4 regions of the Arthrobacter sp. NPDC097144 genome follow, and region 3 is predicted to be linked to each of the others. Evidence: predicted binding sites of a transcription regulator. Region 3 holds the regulator's gene; each other region holds the start of a gene.
What was found. The regulator LexA, encoded in region 3, represses DNA repair genes until DNA is damaged. The targets are predictions, from matches to a motif close to TCGAACANNTGTTCGA.

Region 1 (3,608 bases), on a different contig from region 3:
CAGCTGGAACTGGTGCCTGCTGGTGAACGTACCCATCGCCGTCGTCGCCATGATTGCCGGACTGCCGCTGATCCGCGAGAGCAAGGCGCACGGCAACACCCGTTATGACCTGCCCGGTGCCGTCCTGGTCGTGGCCGGGCTGGCTTCTCTGGTCTACGGCTTCTCACAGGCCGAAAACGGCTGGGGCCGGGTGCAGACCATCGCCTTCCTTGCTGCCGGCGTCGTCATCCTCGCTGTGTTTGTCTGGGTCGAGAGCCGTGTTTCGAACCCGCTGCTGCCCCTGCGTGTGCTCGCCAACCGCGTCCGCGGCGGAGCCTTCCTGACCTCTGCGCTCACCGGCGCCGCCCTGCTGGGCGGCATCCTGTTCCTGATCTTCTACTTCCAGATTGTGCTGGGATACTCGCCGCTGAAGTCCGGTCTGGCTTCGCTGCCGATGACCCTGTCCATCATGGTTGGCGCCGGCGTGCTGTCCAACCTGCTGCCGCGCACCGGCGTCCGGCTGCCGATGACCCTGGGTCCCATTGTGGGTGCGGCCGGACTGGTGTGGTTGTCCTTCATCTCTGTGGAGGGCAACTACGCCGCAGAGGTCCTGCCCGGTTTGATTCTGCTGGGCTTCGGGCTGGCCATGATCTTTGTTCCGCTGCAGAACGTGGCGCTGGCCGGCATTGATGAGCACGACGCCGGAGTGGCCAGTGCCGCTGTCTCTGCCACGCAGCAGATCGGCGGATCCATCGGCACCGCACTGTTCACAGCCATCTACACCGCGGCCATCACCGCCTACCTGAGCGAAAACGCAACCCGGCCGGCTGCACAGCTGGAGGCGCTGGTCAGCGGCTACTCCACGGCGTTCATCTGGGCCGGCGTCGCCCTGTTCCTTGCCGCGCCGATCGGTTTCTTCATGATCCGTCCGGCCAAAGAGGACTTGATGAAGGTCCCGGCTGTGGCCCACGTCGGCTAGTCAGGCAACCTGTCAGTTCTCTGTGTGGATCTGCTTCGCTTTATGCGCTGCAGATCCACACAGTTGTTTAAAGGGGCAGCTGTTCAAGGGGCAGTGGTTGAGCGGTGTGCGTGTCTTGGCATCGTCTGGAAGCAGAATGGATGGAAGGAAGGCAGTACGGAGCTCTGGTTCGGAAGCCACCAGAGGGCCGTCAGAAAGACGGGTATCCGGCCCGTATGAAAAAGGCCGATTTTGGGTCTTTCGGAGCTGTTTTCGGGTCGGGAATGTCAGTGGCGGGTGAAAGCCTGAGGTCATGGATCAGCACGGATCTTCTTCAGGGAACGCTTCTGCCGGTGAGGGCGGAAGCCGCGGCGGCCGGACGGAGCCGGAGCGTAGCCTGTCCGTGTACGCCGCCGAGCCCGGCACTGTTGAGACTGTTCCTTCCGGTCTGTCCTGCCGGGACGGGTTCACCGGAAGCCTGGCTCTGCAGGGTGTTGAAGTCTTTGACCAGGATGAAGCCGGTGCTGTTCTGGCCCGGTTGGATCACCTTGTCCGGTGGGCTCAGGCCCAGCAGGCCAGAATCCTGAACCGAATGGAAGACATATTCCGGAACGGCTTCCTTCCGGAAACAGGACCGGATGGAGACCGGCAGCTGGATCCGGGGCTGGCTTTCAGTCTCGCGGCGGAGGAAGCAGCAGCGATCCTGCACCTGCCCACCGGCACCGCGAAGATGCTCATGATCGACGCCGGAACCCTCTGCCACACCCACACAGCCACCCTGCAGCATCTGGAAACAGGATCCCTCGGGTACGGGCAGGTGCAAACCGTGTTGGAGCAGTCCCAGAACATTCCTTCCGCTGACCTGCCCGGGTTCGAGCAGGACCTGCTCACTGCGGCCGGGCAGCATGACGGGGGTCTGACCCTGGCGCAGTTCCGGGTCAAAGCCCGCCGGCTGCGGGAAACCCGGTACCCGGAGACCATTCCGGTCCGGCATCAGAGTGCTTTTGAAACCCGCCGGGTCTGTTTGCAGCCGGACACGGACGGGATGTCGTGGTTGTCGGCGTTCCTTCCGGCGCAGCAGGCACAGGCGATCTATACGCAGCTCAGTGTTGCGGCCCGGGGTGAGCAGGCTGCCGGAGACCCCCGCCCCGTGGATCAGCTGCGTGCCGACATCCTCGCGGACCTGCTCGTTAGCGGCGCCAGGACCGGGGACCCGGGCAGCAACACCGGCGGTGATGGTGACGGTGTGTGGGTCCCGGGCGCGAACGAGACCACCGACAGCCCCCACAGTCCCGACAAACCGGACAATACTGACAGCGCTGACAGTCCGGGCAATGCTGACAAACCGGACAATGTTGACAGTCGTGAAAGTACCCGCAGGGGTGGCGGTGATGGGCTTGCCGGGTTTGGTCGGGACATCAACCGCACCGGCGTCAGCAACGCAGGCGGTGGCGGCGGCACGAGGGGCACCCGTTCCAGTGACCAGGACCGTCCCATCAGGCATGGTTCCGGTGCCCGGACCGAGATCCTGGTCCTGATCACCGCTGAAACCCTGCTCGGAGCCGACGAGGATCCTGCCGAACTGCACGGGTACGGGCCGATCAGCGCCGAAACAGCCCGCAGACTCGCCCGGCAGGCAGCCCGGTGGACCCCGGTGGAACGCAACCCGCACACCGAAGAGATCCTGAGGGTTGGCCGCCGCCGCAAAGTCCCGCCCGGACTCCAGCGCTGGCTGCGGGCACGGGACGGTACCTGCCGGTTCCCGGGCTGCCGCACCAACGCCCTGATCTCCGAGATCGACCACACCACCCCCTGGTCCCATGGCGGGGTCACGGATCATGACAACCTCGAACACCTGTGCCGACGCCACCACATGTTCAAAACCCGGGGCTTCTGGAAAGCCCGGCAGCATTCACCCGGGATTATTGAGTGGGTTTCACCGGGCGGCCGGACTTACCGCACCGAACCGCATCTTCATCTTGCCTCCGGTTCCGCTGCACCCACGGGCGTGCCAGACGCTGCCTCGGGTGCTGGCAGCGAGTCGCCGCCGTCGTCGTCGCTTTGGGGATCACCCGACGACCCCGATCCATACGACTACGGCGACAACCCGCCGCCCTTCTGAGGGCATGTGCGGATGGAAGCTTGGCTAGCGGAAACCGCCGTCGCTGCTCAGTACCTGGCCCACCATCCACTGTCCTTCATCGCTGACCAGCCAGGCGATTAGCCTGGCTGGGTCATCCGGCTCACCGAACCGGCCGCCGGGGAAGTGCGAAAGCACCTCTTCAAGAACTTCCGGCGGACGGTCAGCAGTTTCGAGGTCCAGATAGCCGGTGTTGACCGGGCCGGGGTTCACGGTGTTGAGGTTGATTCCGCGGCGAATCAGATCAGCTGCGACCGACGGCGTTATCCCGGCAAGCGCGGCCTTGGAGGTTGCGTAGGCAATTTCGTTTTCCATGACGCCTCTATTGATCTGCCCTGAGGTCATCCAAATGACCCGGCCACCAGCTCGTCCGTTGTGCTGCAGAGCAAAATCGCGGGTGGCAAGAAGGGTCGACCGGGTGTTGACCTGCCAATGAGCGTCGAGCTTTTCGGCAGTCATCTCCGCCAGAGGGCCGTCACTTCCGCTGCGGGCGTGGTTGCAGATCAGGATGTCCAGATGCCCCAGAGCGCC
Region 2 (3,608 bases), on a different contig from region 3:
TCAGCGAGGCAAAGCGAGGCGCGTCAAGTGTGGCGGACATGGCAATCAGCGTCAGGTCCTCGCGCAGCTGCCGGACTTCAGTGAGCATGCCCACCAGCAAATCCGTTTCCAACCCGCGCTCGTGCACTTCGTCCAGGACGACGGCGGTGGTGCCTTCCAGCCCCGGATCGGCCAGAAGCCTGCGCAGCAGGATGCCGGGGGTAACGAACTCGATGATGGTTTCGGGACCGGCGTGGCTCTCGCCGCGCACCGTGTAGCCGATGCGGGCACCCACCGGGCTGCCGTCCAGCGCGGCGAGCCGGCGGGCTGCCGAACGTGCCGCCACCCGGCGCGGCTGCGTCACGACAATCCGCGGCGGCCGTCCGATTGAACTTTCCTGCAGAGCCAACAGGTTGGCAAGCAGCGGCGGAACCAGGGTCGTCTTTCCGGTTCCCGGCGGAGCCTGGACCACCGCGGCGCTCTTCCCGTTCTGGGGATCAAGGGCGGCGAACAGATCGGCGAGCGCCTCGGCGAACACCAATCCCGTCCCGATGCGCTGAAGGTTGAACGGCACCTGCGGGAGGAAACTGGGGATGCCGGATATCTGCGGTGTGCTCACATCCCCTATTCTCCCGTGTATTGCCTCGTGCCCAACCTCGTGCTTGCCCACGGTGTTCATTCCAAGCCCGGCGGACTCGGCGCAGTGGATCTATAGGCATGGCCTGTGGGTGTGGTGATGACCACCGTATGTCGGCCACTGGTGCCGGTCCGCGCACTCCAGTCCGGTGCTTCCTTGGCCTGGTTGCAGGCCTCGCACAACCCCTGAATGTTTTCCGCCGAGGTCGCCCCGCCCTTTCGTACTGGAACAATATGGTCGTAATGCCGGATGGGAGCTCCGCACCACGGCATACGGCAAAGGTGGTCGCGGGCCGCGATGAAGCGCGCCAAACCCCTGGGTACCAGCCGCGCCCGGGAATCCATTGCCACCAACTGGCCGGTCTCCGGCACCGCATACAACCGGCGTAGCCACACCTCGGTCCGCGGATCCAGCCGCTCCGGACGCTCCGGCGCCCTTCCCCAACCGGATGCCGATCCTGCCACTGGTGAAGGGCGGGAAGGTGCTGTTGCTGTCCGGCCGGAGACAAGTCCGGTGGTCCGTGCGTTGGCCTCTGCACCGGCCTGCCCCGGCTCTGCGCCGTCCCGGCCCGGCTCCGTTCCGTCCTTGTCCGGCTCTGTTCCGGCCTGACTCCCGCGAAGCAGGTCCCTAGCCCACTGTGCCGGCACCATTCCATATCCCGGCAGTACGGCAGGCTCCGAAACGTCCGGAACCACAGCGCCTCCGTTGCCCGGATCCTTCCCTTCGGCCCCAGCCGGACGCTGCAGGACACCAGCGAGCAGGGACCTGTCCGTCATGATCAGCTGCACCTCCACCCGCACATCTTCAGCGCGCGCCTGGCCGGTGACCCGCTCCACCAAGGTGTCGGCCATGATCTGGCCCCGGGTCCGCGGATCTCCCTCCGCCCGCAACCGGTCTGCCTCCCGCGACAACGAGGAGAAGACCCCCACTCCCTGGGACACCGGCAGCAACCCGGTCAGATATGTCATGGTGTCCGGCGCCGGCCGGCATGAGACATACCGCTCTGAAACCGCCTTCGCCGCACGTTTGACCACCGCCTGCGGGTCCAATCCATAGGACAACGACTTGATCCGGGCAATCAGCTGCCGGTCTCCCAGGGTCTCCAGCTCAGCAAGGTTCCCTGCCACCGCCTCATCCACATGCTGCCGGTCCTCCAAAGACAAGCTTGCGGTCTCCCGCACCAGCAGCGTGGCCCGCCACTCGTTAATCACACCGGCGCTCAGAGCCCGAAGCGTGCAAGGCATCTCCTCTGTGAGGATCCGGGCCAATCCCAGCAGCCGGATGCCCCGGTGCGGAGACTCGCGGCGAGCCAACCCAATCTGCGCTCCCACCCCGCGGCCCAGATGTTCCGCCGCCAGCCCGGCCCGAGCCTGTGCCCGGCGCGTTGAGGCATCAAAGGCTGCGGCTGCACGGGCCTGAGCCGCCGCAGCGGCGGACTTCAACTCTTCCAGTAAGCGGATCTCATCGATCAGTCGCGCCCGCTCTTTCGCTTCCAATGCTGCCAATCTCCCGTCAGCCGTCGACGGCCGCTCGGCACCCGCTGGCCCCTCGCGGTTCGACGGCCGCTCAGCGGTCGACGTCCGCTGATCCGCCGATGGCCCGTAGCCCTTCGACGGCCCCTGAATTCTCGGCGGCCGCTCAGCCGCACTGAGCCCACCACCGCCGCAACCGCGCTTCGAAAGCCGCCCGGAAAGCGGGAGCAGTCCGGAAAGCTTCCCCGCCCCGGGCTGTGATCCCACCTGCCCTAAAGATTCGTACATGTGTTCTATTTTATTGCTCGGCGCCCCATCCGGCAGCCCTTGGCATTACTGGTTCTTTACTCGCGATTACTCCCGGAGCACTCCTCCGCGAGGACAATAAAGGCGCGAGAACAATAAGGGCCGGTAAGCCGGATAGACAACAGATCTGAGGACCGAGGAATGGAACACGAGGATTACCGTCCCCAAACCCGGCTGCGGGTCCTCAGTTCCGGCACCACACCGGAAGAAGCCCTGACCTTCTTTGACTCGCTCCAACCGGTCAGCATTGAAGAGCTCGCGGGCTTCTGGCACGGTGCAGACCTTCCAACGGGTCACCCGTTCGACGGACTCCTGGGACCCCTAGGCTGGCAGGGAAAGCAGTTTGACGGACCTGACGGCGCACACCCGCTGGTCTTTGCCGACAGGGGCGGACGGTGCTTTGACGTAAATCCCCGCGTTGTTCCGCTGGCCGCCTCCCTCCGGCTGTCGCGGCTGGTCCGCAAATCAACCGCACGCACACAGGTCGCCGCCCGCCTGATCCGGCCGCTGCTGCCGCTGACCCGGACCACGAAGCCGAAAGCCCGCCTGCGGATGACGGAGTACCGCGGCGTTCTTACCGCCACCATGATCTACGACGCCCTGCCCATCAACGACGTCTTCCGCCGGGTGGACAACGGCACGCTGCTCGGCGCCATGGATCTGCGCGGCCCGCTCCCGCCGTTTATGTTCACCCTCCGGCACGACTGATGAGACCCTCCGAAGCATCACTGGCAGCACGGCTTCGCTTAGCAGGCTGCGTGTTTGCCGCAGAGGAGGCCCGCCTCCTGCTCTCGGAAGCCACCGGTTCCAAAGCTCTGGAGCAGATGGTCCAGCAGCGGTGTGAGGGTTACCCGCTTGAACAGGTCCTTGGCTGGGCAGAATTCTACGGGCTGCGCATACCGGTTGCCCCCAATGTCTTCGTCCCCCGGAGGCGGACGGAGCTGCTCGCCGCCCACGCCATTGCGCTGCTCGAAAACCTCAGCCATCCGGTGTTCGCAGAGCTTTGCTGCGGCTCCGGGGCGGTCAGCATGGCCGTTGCCGCGCACGCGGCCTCCGCGCCGGAGGCTTACGCCGTTGATCTTCAGACAGCCGCCGTTGCCTGCGCCCGGACCAATCTGGCGGGGCAGGCGTCCGTTTTGCAGGGCAATCTGTTCGAGGCGCTGCCGGGAGGGCTTCGCGGCCGGATCGACGTCGTCGCCGCCAACGCCCCCTAC
Region 3 (3,608 bases):
GGCGGTTGCGAGAGGGATTGTTCGACGGGCATACCGTAGTCCTGACCTCGGCCACCCTGGCGATTGGCTCCGAGTTCGGCCCGGTGGCAGGTGCCCTGGGTCTGCTGGGCCCCGGTGCGCCGTCCTGGACCGGAACCGACGTCGGCAGCCCCTTCGACTATCCCCGGCAGGGGGTGCTGTACGTGGCCAAGGACCTGCCGAAGCCGGAGCGCGGTACCTCGCAGGCTCAGCTGGACGAGATTGAAGCATTGCTGAAGGCATCAAATGGCGGTGCCCTGGGTTTGTTTTCCTCCCGCCGGGCTGCTGAAGACGCTGCGGATGCCATGCGCAGCCGGGTGGATTTCCCCATCCTGTGCCAGGGGGAATCTTCCATGTCCTCCCTCGTGAAGCAGTTCTCGGAGGAACCTGACACCTGCCTTTTCGGCACCATGTCACTGTGGCAGGGCGTTGATGTTCCGGGGGCTGCCTGCCGGCTTGTGCTGATCGACCGGATTCCGTTCCCGCGCCCGGATGATCCGCTGATGACCGCCCGTACCCGCGCGGTGGCCAAGGCCGGGGGCAACGGCTTCATGTCCGTGTCGGCCACCCATGCGGCAGTGCGTCTGGCACAGGGCGCCGGGCGGCTGATTCGTGCTGCGGGGGACCGCGGCGTGGTTGCCGTCCTGGATTCCAGGCTCGCCACGGCCCGTTACGGGGGTTTCCTCCGTGCCGCGTTGCCGCCGTTCTGGTCCACTACGGACCGTTCAGTGGTGCTGTCGGTCCTTGGCCGTCTGGCGGAGCAGTCCGCAGCCGAGGAGCATGCCACAGGCAAGCCGGGAGCCCGAACATAAGGGGCGGAACATCAGGGAACGCAAATGGCGGCCGGAAGAATATTCCGGCCGCCATTTGCGTCCCGGCGTGGGGCCCGGGACGGGGATTTTCCCGCTAGAGCGAGCGCATCACCGAGACAACCTTGCCCATGATGACTGCGTGGTCGCCCACGATCGGCTCGTAGCGCGTGTTCTGCGGCAGCAGCCAGGTGTGGCCGTTGCGCTGCCGGAAGGTTTTGACAGTGGCCTCGTCATCAAGGAGGGCGGCCACGATGTCACCGTTTTCCGCTGTTGGCTGGCGGCGGACAACCACCCAGTCGCCGTCGCAGATGGCGGCGTCCACCATGGAGTCACCCGAAACCTTCAGCATGAACAGATCGCCGTGGCCCACCAGCTGGCGCGGCAGCGGCATGATGTCCTCCACGACTTGCTCCGCGAGGATGGGACCGCCGGCTGCGATGCGGCCAACGAGGGGCACCATTGCGGTATCCACGGCCGTGGCCAGCTCCGTCACGGATGCCAGTGCCGGGGCGGACGCAGCCGCGGCTCCGGCGCCTGCCGCGGCATCAGGAGCTGCGTCGGAGCCGGCGGCTGCCTGGGCGGATCTCGTGGCGGTCCCGGCCGTGCCGGTCTGGTCTTCAGCGGAGCCTGCGGCACCTGCCGTGCCGTCCCGCAGCATCAGTGGAATCAGGATTTCCATGGCGCGGGGCCGCTTGGGATCACGGCGGATGTAGCCGAGCTTTTCCAGCTGCATGAGCTGATGGGTGACGCTGGAGAGGCTGGCCAGCCCCACCGTGTCACCAATTTCGCGCATGGTGGGAGGGTATCCGTTGGTACTCACCGACCGCTGGATCATTTCCAAGACGGTCTTCTGCCGTGGTGTGAGCCCCTTGACACGCGCACGGGTGCCTGCGGCAGCTGGCTTGTTGGTGCTGTCTTCGGAAGCAGTGGTGCGGGCCACGTGGGGTTCCCTTCGGGTCAGCTGGTCCGGGAGGTGCCGGAGCTGGTTTGGTCTATGGCTGGCGGTTATGTCAGTGGCAGCTGATTCAGTGGTCCCAACGAACCTTTCCGGGGCCGACGCTCCGGATCCGGTCCGGTTGACACCGGATGAACCTCTTCCATGCCCTCAACGCTAAGGGAGTGGAGCAACGTTTTCAAACATTTGTTCGAGCGAGTCTCGACTTTGTTAGTAGATAGGTGCTAGAAATGAGTTCGCAACAATCGAACACACTTTCGACAACAGTTCTCCGCTCCGGCGCAAGGACGTCAGATAACTTCCAATCGTTCGAACATGGCTTCGGGTTATTTCCGATGTCGACGAACCGGAAAGGTGCAGCAATGCCCACTCAAACTTTCAGGCCTATTCAGATCGCCAGACCCAAGCGGGCCAAGTCCACTTCAGCTGTCACACCCAAACTGACTGTTGTATCTGGCCAAAAGGTTGTGCCCGGCAAGAACCTGCTGACAGACCGGACGGATGTTGCTGAGCGAACGCTTGTCGCCAGCCAAGCCGCATCGGCCGGCCGGGCTGCAGTGAAATCTCCCCGCCTCTCCCGCTTGCGCTTTCCTTCCAAGGTGCCCTCCCTGTGGACCCGGGGCGGGACTCCGGTGCCTTCGGCAAATCCGTCACCCTCCGTTCTGGTCTCTTCAGCTGCTTTGGCGCCTTTAGCAGCTCCTGCTGATTCAAGTGCACCGGCTGTTTCAAGTGCACCGGCTGTTTCAAGGGCATGGGCCGTTGGAGCTGCACAGGCTGCATCAGTTCTGCCGAAGGCTCCGGCCCGCCCGCACGGACTGCATCTCACGCGACGGGGACGGCTGGTGTTCATCGGCCTGCCGATCATGCTTACCGCCGCAGCGGCGCTGACGCTTCTTGCGTTCTTCACGGCCCCTGCCATGGCCTCCAGCGGAGCCCCGGAGGTCACCCGAACCGTCCAGGTCAGTGTGGCTGCCGGCGAGTCCCTGTGGGAACTTGCCGAAGAATTCGCCCCGGAACGCGACCCGCGGGACGTGGTTGCGGACATTATGGAATTGAACAACCTTTCCAATGCGAGCATCCGCGCTGGGATCCAGCTGTACATCCCCGTTGAAGGCTGACGCTGTTACACCGCTGCAGAACTGCACCCCCCCGCAGAACTGCACCCCCCCCGCAGGACTACACAACTGCACCACTACACAACTGCACCACTACGCAACTGCACCACTACACAACACGGCGTAATAACGCCGGCCCGTCTGTGCGGCGATTCTTCCCGCTCGACAACAAGTCTTAAGCTGTACAAGTGACTGAACAGCTGCAAAGACTCAACCGACTTCCCCTGCGCGATGACCTTCGCGGCCTGACGCCCTACGGCGCGCCGCAGCTGGACGTGCCCATTCTGTTGAACGTCAACGAGAACACCCATGGGCTGCCGGAGTCGGTGCGCAAAGCGATCACAGCCTCCGTGGATCAGGCCGTATCAGGCCTCAACCGCTACCCGGACCGGGAATTCACCGACCTGCGCAATCGCCTTGCCGCGTATTTGGGCCACGGGCTCGGCGCCGAGAACATTTGGGCCGGCAACGGCTCCAACGAAGTCCTGCAGCAGATCCTGCAAGCCTTCGGCGGTCCGGGCCGCACCGCCATGAGCTTCCCTCCCACTTATTCCATGTACCCGCTGCTGTCCAGCGGTACCGGAACCCGCTATGTCACGGGCACCCGCAGCGATGACTTTGGACTCACCGCGGAATCAGCGGCAGAGCAGGTCCGCGCGCAAGCCCCGAACATCGTCTTCCTCTGCACGCCGAACAACCCCACCGGCA
Region 4 (3,608 bases), on a different contig from region 3:
GCCCGACGCCGGACGTGCCGGCCGCTCGACCAGACCGCGGTCCTGGAGGCCCTGCAGCAGTGCATTCATGGACTGGCGGGTGACGAAGGCGCTCCGGGCAAGCTCAGCGGCCGAAATGCCCGGCTCCTGCTGCAGGAAGTGCAGGCACACGTACTGGGGAACGCTCAGTCCCAGCGGACGGAGCACCTCGTCCATCCTGCTGTGAAGCACCGCCTGGGCGCGCTTGAGCAGATAACCAATCTGCAGTTCTTCATCCTTGACCATGTCAATATCCTGACATATGCTCAACATGTCAGGACCCTGACATTGACCAAAGGAATCACAATGACAGTAACCGGACCCGATTTCATTGCCCTGCAGGTACGCGACCTGGCCAAAGCCGCGTCCTTTTACGAGGATGTTGTCGGGCTGACCCGCGCGCCCGTCTCACCGCCGCATGCCGTCGTCTTTGCCACGACGCCCATCGCGTTTGCCGTGCGGGAAACCATTCCCGGCGTTGACCTGGACTCGGTGGCACAGCCCGGACTCGGCGTCGTTCTCTGGCTGCACGATCCGGAGGCCGCGGCGCTGCACCGGACCATGGCGGATGCCGGGGTAACCATTCCCCAGGAACCCTTCGAGGGGCCGTTCGGCACCACCTTCACCTTTCTGGATCCGGAGGGCTATGCGGTGACCATCCACAGCGGGAGCTAGGTCCGCTGCTCCGCGCTTAGACCGCTTTCACCACCGGCAGGTCCGACCACTCCGTGGTGTAGCGCGGCGAAGCGAAATTCCGCGCCATGGACCAGTCCGGCTTGGCCGAAGACATCCCCGCCAGCCCCAGTCCGATGCTGGCGGCGCCGTACTTGTTTGTCACCTGCGCCAGCAGCGGGCCGATGTCCTTCTGCTCCGGCCCCGCGTCGAACAGGTCGAACGCCGGTTCGGCCCCGGCGGGGGAGAGGCCGGTGAGCATGATTCCGGCCTTGACGTACCGGGCGCCCTCCACCACCTGGGAATCCATGGCGGCTATTGCCGCGCGGGTGAGGACCAGCGGATCGGCCGTGGGCCGCTGAAGCCGGACCGTGGCCGAGGGCGAGGAGCCCTCCTTGCCGCTGAACCGCGACGTGGCCGCGAAGACCGTCATCACGGTTGCCAGCTGGCCCTCTTTCGCCAGCCGGATCGCCGCCTTCTGCGCATACAGGCTCATCACCTGGCGCATCGATTCCCGGGTGACCACCGGTGTCGCAAAGCTGCGCGAGAACAGCACCTGCTGCTTGTCCGCGGACTCGGTCTCCATGGGAATGCACGCGGTGCCGTTTAATTCCAGCACCGTCCGCTGCAGCACCACGGAGAATTTGGCGCGGATGACGGCGGGGTCCGCGGCACGCAGATCGGCCACGGTATGGATGCCCAGCGCGTTCAGCCGTGTGCCGTTGCGCGCACCCACGCCCCATAATCCGGTGACGGGCACGCGGGACATGATGGTGTCGACGACGGCGGGACCCAGGGTGTCGAGGTTGCAGACCCCGCCCATGTGGGGATTCTGCTTGGCGATCCGGTTCGCGAATTTGGCCAGGGTTTTGGTGGGTCCGATCCCCACACACACCGGCAGGCCGATGTTCCGCGCCACGCCGGCCCGAATCTCGGTGCCCCGGTTCCGCAGTTCTTCATCGGTGCCGTGCAGATGCAGGAAACACTCGTCAATCGAGTAGATCTCCTGCTCGGAGGAATAGCGTCCCAGCAGCTGCATCACCCGCGAGCTCAAGTCCCCGTACAGCTCGTAGTTGCTGGAGCGCTGCACCAGGCCCAGCTTCGGGGCGGCCTCGGCCAGCTTGAACCACGGCTCGCCCGTCTTGATCCCGAGCGCCTTGGCCTCATCGGAGCGGGCCACCACGCAGCCGTCGTTGTTGGAGAGCACCACCACCGGAATGCCGGCCAGCCGGGGATCGAAGACGCGCTCGCAGGAGACGTAGAAGCTGTTTACGTCCACCAGGGCGATGCGGTGCCGCTCAGCCACGCTGGACGCTAAACATAGTGCAGGCACCGGGTCACGACGCCCCACACGGACAGTTCCGCCGGATCCGGCACCCGGATGTCCACGGAATCGGGGCTGTCTGCATGCAGGAAGATGCCCTGTCCCGTCAGCAGCAGCCGGCGGACAATCAGCTCACCGTTGAGGACGGCGACGACGACGGACCCGTCCCTGGGCGTCAGTGAGCGGTCCACGATCAGCTCGTCACCGTCGCTGATTCCCGCACCGTCCATGGCCCCGCCGGAGACCCGCATGATGAACGTGGAGGTGGCATCCCGGATGAGGTGCCTGTTCAGGTCGATTCCGGCATCGTAATAATCCTGGGCGGGGGAAGCGAACCCGGCGGGAAGGGTGGAGCCGCGTGCGGCCGGCTGCTCATTGGCGCCGCCGGAACGCGGGCCGGGAGCGGAAGAAAAGACGGGCACCGCGCAACCTCCCTAGAACACACCTTCGAATGCTTTCAGGTTAGCACCGGCCCGGAATTCCACCAGCCCCTCCGCGCCGGGCCGGGCCGGAGGTCTGGCCCATCCGGGAAGAGGGACCTAGGCTGACAGCGGCGGCAGGCTGCCGCCGTCAACCCCAGGAGAAACGATGAAGCAGACACCAGTACGTACCGTCATCAGCCCCGGCCGCTATGTGCAGGGGGCCGGTGCCATCCACCGGCTCGGTGAGTTTCTCAGCCAGATCGGCAAAACGCCGCTGCTGGTGGCCGACGACGTCGTCTGGGGTTTTGTAGGACACGACATTGGCAGCTCCCTGCAGACAGCCGAGCTGCCGCTCACCCGCGAGGTCTTCAACGGAACGCCCACGGCCGCTGAAATCGACCGGCTTACCGACGCCATCCGGTCCGCCGGCGCGGATGTGGTGGTGGGAGTGGGAGGCGGCAGCACCATAGACGCGTGCAAGGCAGCCGGCGACGCCGCCGGAATCCGCTGGGCATCGGTGCCCACTGTCGCCTCCACTGACGCGCCGACGTCGGCGCTCGCCGTTGTCTACACGGCCGACGGGGCCTTCGAGGAATACCGGTTCTTCGCACGGAATCCTGATCTGGTGCTGGTGGACTCCCAGATTGTAGCCAACGCACCGGCGTCGTTCCTGGCCTACGGTGTGGGGGATGCCCTGGCCACCTGGCTGGAAGCACGGGCCACAGCCGCCTCCTTTTCTCTGACCATGGCCGGGGGACTGCCCACCGAGACCGGCACGGCGCTGGCGCGGCTGAGCTGGGATGTGCTCTGGGAATTCGCGCTTCCCGCCCTCGACGCTGCCCGGGACCACCTCGTTACGCCGGCGCTGGAGAAGGTTATCGAGGCCAATACGCTGCTGTCCGGCCTGGGGTTTGAATCGGGCGGGCTGGCAGCGGCACATGCCATTCACAACGGCCTGACCGCGGCACCGCAAACACACGGACTGGCCCACGGGCAAAAAGTGAACATCGGCTCAGTGACGCAGCTCGTGCTCGAGGGCGCTCCCACGGCGGAGATCCGCGACTTTGTGGAGTTCACAACGCGCGTGGGCCTGCCGAACACGCTGACCGAGGTGGGCCTGTCAGTGGACGATGCCCGCGAACTTGACCTCGTGGCGGAGGCAGCCACGGTTC

Region 1: a site for LexA is predicted at 1,014-1,029, ahead of ACIQXM_RS05665 (DUF222 domain-containing protein). Genes of this name have one in related genera too.
Region 2: a site for LexA is predicted at 2,369-2,384, ahead of ACIQXM_RS13610 (DUF222 domain-containing protein). Genes of this name have one in related genera too.
Region 4: a site for LexA is predicted at 2,450-2,465, ahead of ACIQXM_RS09085 (LexA family protein). Genes of this name have one in related genera too.

The regions. Positions count from the first base shown of each region.
Region 1 is NZ_JBIWDW010000002.1:421,966-425,573, forward strand. Features, by position in the region: gene ACIQXM_RS05660 (MFS transporter) at 1-958, shown strand, start outside; gene ACIQXM_RS05665 (DUF222 domain-containing protein) at 1,251-3,059, shown strand; gene ACIQXM_RS05670 (SDR family oxidoreductase) at 3,084-3,608, opposite strand, start outside.
Region 2 is NZ_JBIWDW010000005.1:233,791-237,398, reverse strand. Features, by position in the region: gene hrpB (ATP-dependent helicase HrpB) at 1-598, opposite strand, end outside; gene ACIQXM_RS13610 (DUF222 domain-containing protein) at 655-2,121, opposite strand; gene ACIQXM_RS13605 (DUF4334 domain-containing protein) at 2,536-3,102, shown strand; gene ACIQXM_RS13600 (putative protein N(5)-glutamine methyltransferase) at 3,102-3,608, shown strand, end outside.
Region 3 is NZ_JBIWDW010000001.1:44,572-48,179, reverse strand. Features, by position in the region: gene ACIQXM_RS00225 (ATP-dependent DNA helicase) at 1-830, shown strand, start outside; gene lexA (transcriptional repressor LexA) at 925-1,770, opposite strand; gene ACIQXM_RS00215 (LysM peptidoglycan-binding domain-containing protein) at 2,628-2,903, shown strand; gene ACIQXM_RS00210 (histidinol-phosphate transaminase) at 3,089-3,608, shown strand, end outside.
Region 4 is NZ_JBIWDW010000003.1:425,717-429,324, forward strand. Features, by position in the region: gene ACIQXM_RS09070 (MarR family winged helix-turn-helix transcriptional regulator) at 1-264, opposite strand, end outside; gene ACIQXM_RS09075 (VOC family protein) at 325-693, shown strand; gene ACIQXM_RS09080 (Y-family DNA polymerase) at 710-1,996, opposite strand; gene ACIQXM_RS09085 (LexA family protein) at 2,005-2,436, opposite strand; gene ACIQXM_RS09090 (glycerol dehydrogenase) at 2,603-3,608, shown strand, end outside.